2 regions of the Mesorhizobium sp. WSM4814 genome follow, and region 1 is predicted to be linked to the other one. Evidence: predicted binding sites of a transcription regulator. Region 1 holds the regulator's gene; the other holds the start of a gene.

Region 1 (2,200 bases):
GACAATGCGATGGCGCAGCGCGTCGTCTCGGACGACGCCATCATGGATGCGCGGCAGCGCGAACTCGATGACAGCGCCATCACGCTGATCGCCAAGCGGCAGCCGATGGCGCAGGATCTGCGCGCCGTGGTTGGCGCAATCCGCATGGCTGGCGATCTCGAGCGCATCGGCGATCTGGCCAAGAACATAGCCAAACGGGTCAGCGCAGTCGGGCAGAGCGCGACGCCGCGTAATCTGTCGCACGGTATTGACGCGATGGCGGATCTCGTTCTTGTGCAGCTGCGCGGGGTGGTCGAGCACTATGTGTCGCGCGATGCCGGCGCGTTGAAGGAACTGCGCGCCGACGACCAGAAGATCGACGTGAAATACACGGCGGTTTTTCGCGAGCTCCTGACCTACATGATGGAGGATCCGCGCAACATCACCGCCTGCACGCACCTTCTGTTCTGCGCCAAGAATCTCGAGCGTATCGGCGATCACGTCACCAACATCGCCGAAAACGCCTACTTTGTCGTGACCGGGCAGCAATTGCCGGCGGACCGCCCGAAGCTCGACGAAACGACGATGTCGGCGCCGGCGACATGACAGGAGTGACCGGCCGATGATCGCGCCGCGCATCATGGTGGTGGAGGATGAAGAGCCGTTGGGCGTCCTCCTCCGTTACAATCTTGAATCCGAAGGCTATCAGGTCGAGGTGGTGACGCGCGGCGACGAGGCCGAAATCCGGCTGCAGGAAAACGTGCCCGATCTTTTGGTGCTCGACTGGATGGTGCCGGCGGTTTCCGGCATCGAGCTTTGCCGGCGGCTTCGGGTGCGCCCCGAAACCGAGCGGCTGCCGATCATCATGCTGACCGCGCGCGGCGAGGAGAGCGACCGGGTGCGCGGCCTTTCGACCGGAGCCGACGACTATCTGGTCAAGCCGTTCTCGACACCGGAATTCATGGCCAGGGTCAAGGCGCTGCTGCGCCGCGCCAAGCCGGAAGTGCTGTCCAGCGTGCTCAAGGTCGGCGACATCATGCTCGATCGTGAATCGCACCGGGTCTATCGCAAGAAGAGCGAGATCCGGCTCGGGCCGACCGAATTCCGGCTGCTCGAATTCATGATGCGGCACCCGGGCCGGGTCTTCTCGCGCAGCCAGTTGCTCGACAATGTCTGGGGCGAGACGATCTACATCGACGAGCGCACGGTGGACGTCCATGTCGGCCGGTTGCGCAAGGCGGTCAACAATGGTCGCATGCCCGATGTCATCCGCACCATCCGTGGCGCCGGCTATGCGATCAGGGAAGACTAGCTGATACCTGCGCTTCCGGCGTACCCCAAAGTACGCTCCGCTCCGGATCTCGGAACCCACCATTCTCGACTCGGCCTGACCTGAATCTCAACACACCCCAAGTCGCGACCCGGGAATCCTTCAAGCCACGTTCTTTCCGACCGAGCCGGCTCGTGCCTGGATGCTCGGCGCGAAAATCTCCTGGTCGACGAAGCTTAGCGCCCGCATGGCGCAGCCTTCGCGGATCAGCGGCAACTCGTTCGGCTCGGTGTCGAAGGAAATCGAACCCGAATGCTGGCCGCCGGCGGTCTGGGCGATGGCCTCGCGCAGCGCCGGCTCGATCAGGTCGAAGGCGGCAGCGCTGGCGCCGACCATGGCCACGGGCGCCGGATCGATCAGCGCGAACAGGCTGCCGAGCCCGAAGCCGAGCGCCTCGCCGGCCTTGCGGTAGGCTTCGCGCTCCGGTCCGTCCGTCTCGCGCGCCCGGGCCGCCAGTGCCCGCATCTCGGCGTCGCTGACATCGGCGACCGGCTCGGCATTCTCGCTCAACAGCCTTGCGTTGCGCCAGATGGCGTAGTTGCCGGCATAAGCCTCGACGCAACCGCGCCGCCCGCAGCGGCAAAGCGCGCCACCCGGCCGATGGATCATGTGGCCGAATTCGCCGCCTGAGGAGTGGGTGCCGGTGAACAGCTCGCCCTTCAGCACCAGCCCCATGCCGATGCCGTGCGAGAGCAGGATGGCGATGAAGTCATCGCGGTAGCGATCCGGGTGGCGCCAGCGCAGCGCCACGGCCATCATGTTGCAGTCGTTCTCCATGATGGCCGGGATGCCGAACTCGCGTTCCAGAATGTCGGCGAAGGCGATGTTCGTCTGCGGCGTGATCGGCGACCACAACATGGCGCGCGCATGGGAATCGGTGATGCCCTGGAT
Region 2 (2,200 bases), on a different contig from region 1:
TAGAGCGTCTGCTTGATCGCCACCACTTCCGGATCGGCCATCGCCTGGCGCAGGAACTGCACCACCACGTCGAAGGATTCGTAGGGGTGATGAACGATGATGTCCTTCTCGCGGATGGCGGCGAAACAGTCGCCGCCGTGCTCGCGGATGCGTTCGGGAAAGCGCGGATTGTAAGGCTTGAATTTGAGATCGTCGCGGGCGATGGCGACGATCTCGGAAATCTGGCTGAGCGCCAGCGGACCGGTGAGCACGCTGATCCGGCTCGATGAGACGCCAAGCTCGCCGGCGACGAACTCGCGCAGTTCGGCCGGCATCAGCTTGTCGAATTCGATGCGGATGACCGAGCCGCGACGACGCCGTTTCAGCGCCGTCTCGAACAGGCGCACGAGATCCTCGGACTCCTCCTCGACCTCGATGTCACTGTCGCGGATGATGCGGAACGTACCGGAGCCCTTGACCTCGTAGCCGGGGAACAGCTTGCCGATATAGAGGCCGACCGCTTCTTCCAGCGGAATGAAGCGGACATGATGCTTGCGGTCAGGCAAGCGGATGAAGCGCTTGAGCGCCACCGGCAGACGCAACAGCGCGCTCATCTCCTCGCCATTCCTGCGGTGGCGCAGTTGCAGCGCCATCGAGAAGCCGAGATTGGGAATGAACGGGAACGGATGCGCCGGGTCGATCGACAGCGGTGTGAGCACCGGAAACACCTGCTCCTGGAAATGATCCTCGAGCCAGGTCTTCTCGTCCTTGGTCAGCCCATCGCGGCTGATGCTCTCGATGCCTTCCTTGTCGAGCAGCAGCATCAGAGCGGATAGGCTGTTCTGCTGGTCCTCCTGCAGGCGCTCGACCTCGCGCAGCAATTGTTCCAGCTGTTGTTCAGGGGTGCGGCCGTCCGCGCTCTTCAGCGTGATGCCTTCGCGAACCTGGCCGGCGAGACCGGCGACACGGACCATGAAGAACTCGTCGAGATTGGCGGCCGAAATCGACAGGAAGCGCACCCGCTCGAGCAGCGGATGGTTGGCGTTCAGCGATTCTTCGAGGACGCGGCGGTTGAATTGCAGCCAGGAAAACTCGCGGTTGACGAAGCGGTCCGGATTGCCGCCCTCTGGGCTCGCCACCTCGACAGTGGTGAATTCGCTCTGCACCGGCTTTAGTTCGTTCATGGTTCCTGCTCGTTTCGCACCCGCTGGCCACAGCGTCGCGCGTCGTCGCGGACGCGCAAAAGGACGCTCCCACCACTTAAGCTACGCATGATCCCCAGCAAAACCGAATTCGGTTTCGGGGCCATGCCTTAACCGGCTTAGCTTATCCTGTGACAGGCTTTTACGACAGTTTGATTTCATCGATCTTGCAAAGAGACTGCTTATGATCCAGATGCAATCCAGGTGCAGCGCGGCGCGTCCTTTGGACGCGCAAAGGACGCGGTGGAATTTTGATTTTGCACATGAGCCGGGGTCATGCGGCAAATATAGGAGACGACGATGGCAGGCGGTTCCATTCCCCATTTCCAAAACGATGCGGGCTATCCGGCAATCGACATCGGCGTCAAGGAATTCATGTGCACCGGCGCTAACCCGCCCTTCGACCATCCACATGTGTTTCTCGACATGGGCGACGACAATGAAAAGGTCTGCCCCTATTGCTCGACGCTTTTTCGCTATTCGCCAAAGCTGAAGGCGACGGAAACACAGCCTGCCGGATGCCTCTATATCCACCAGGCCGCCTGACGCGCACGCCATCCGATGGACGACACCCGGTCCCGGCAGGTCGTTATCGCCGGAGCCGGCGTCGCCGGACTGACCGCGGCACTGGCGTTTTCCGAGCGCGGCTATCTGGTGCGGCTGTTCGAACAGGCGCCGCGCCTCGAAGCGGCCGGTGCCGGCATCCAGCTCTCACCCAACGCGACGCGCATCCTTCGCCAGTTCGGCGTGCTCGACCGGCTGTTGCCGGCGGCGGTGCGGCCGGAGGCGGTCGTGCTCAAGGACGCCGCCACGCTACGTGAGCTGGCGCGGGTGCCGCTTGGCGAAGCGGCCGAAGGCCGCTGGCAGGCGCCTTATCTCGTCGCTCATCGGGCTGACCTGCAAGATGCACTGATGGCGCGCCTTGCCGAACGGCCGGACATCAGTCTCGTCACCGGCGCGCGCGTCGGCGACATCGCCACAGGACCGCGCCATGCCACGGCAACAGTCGAGATTGCCGG

Evidence for each region. Region 1 encodes PhoB, which activates phosphate uptake and scavenging genes when phosphate is short. Its sites were predicted from a motif close to TGTCATNNANCTGTCAT; they were not measured.
Region 2: a site for PhoB is predicted at 1,326-1,342, ahead of AC0L2V_RS10310 (RNA degradosome polyphosphate kinase). Genes of this name have one in related genera too.

The regions. Positions count from the first base shown of each region.
Region 1 covers NZ_JBVVQT010000016.1:7,186-9,385, reverse strand. Annotated here, with positions in the region: gene phoU (phosphate signaling complex protein PhoU) at 1-585, shown strand, start outside; gene phoB (phosphate regulon transcriptional regulator PhoB) at 602-1,291, shown strand; gene AC0L2V_RS21865 (ROK family protein) at 1,412-2,200, opposite strand, start outside.
Region 2 covers NZ_JBVVQT010000004.1:371,668-373,867, reverse strand. Annotated here, with positions in the region: gene AC0L2V_RS10310 (RNA degradosome polyphosphate kinase) at 1-1,163, opposite strand, end outside; gene AC0L2V_RS10305 (zinc-finger domain-containing protein) at 1,482-1,727, shown strand; gene AC0L2V_RS10300 (FAD-dependent monooxygenase) at 1,743-2,200, shown strand, end outside.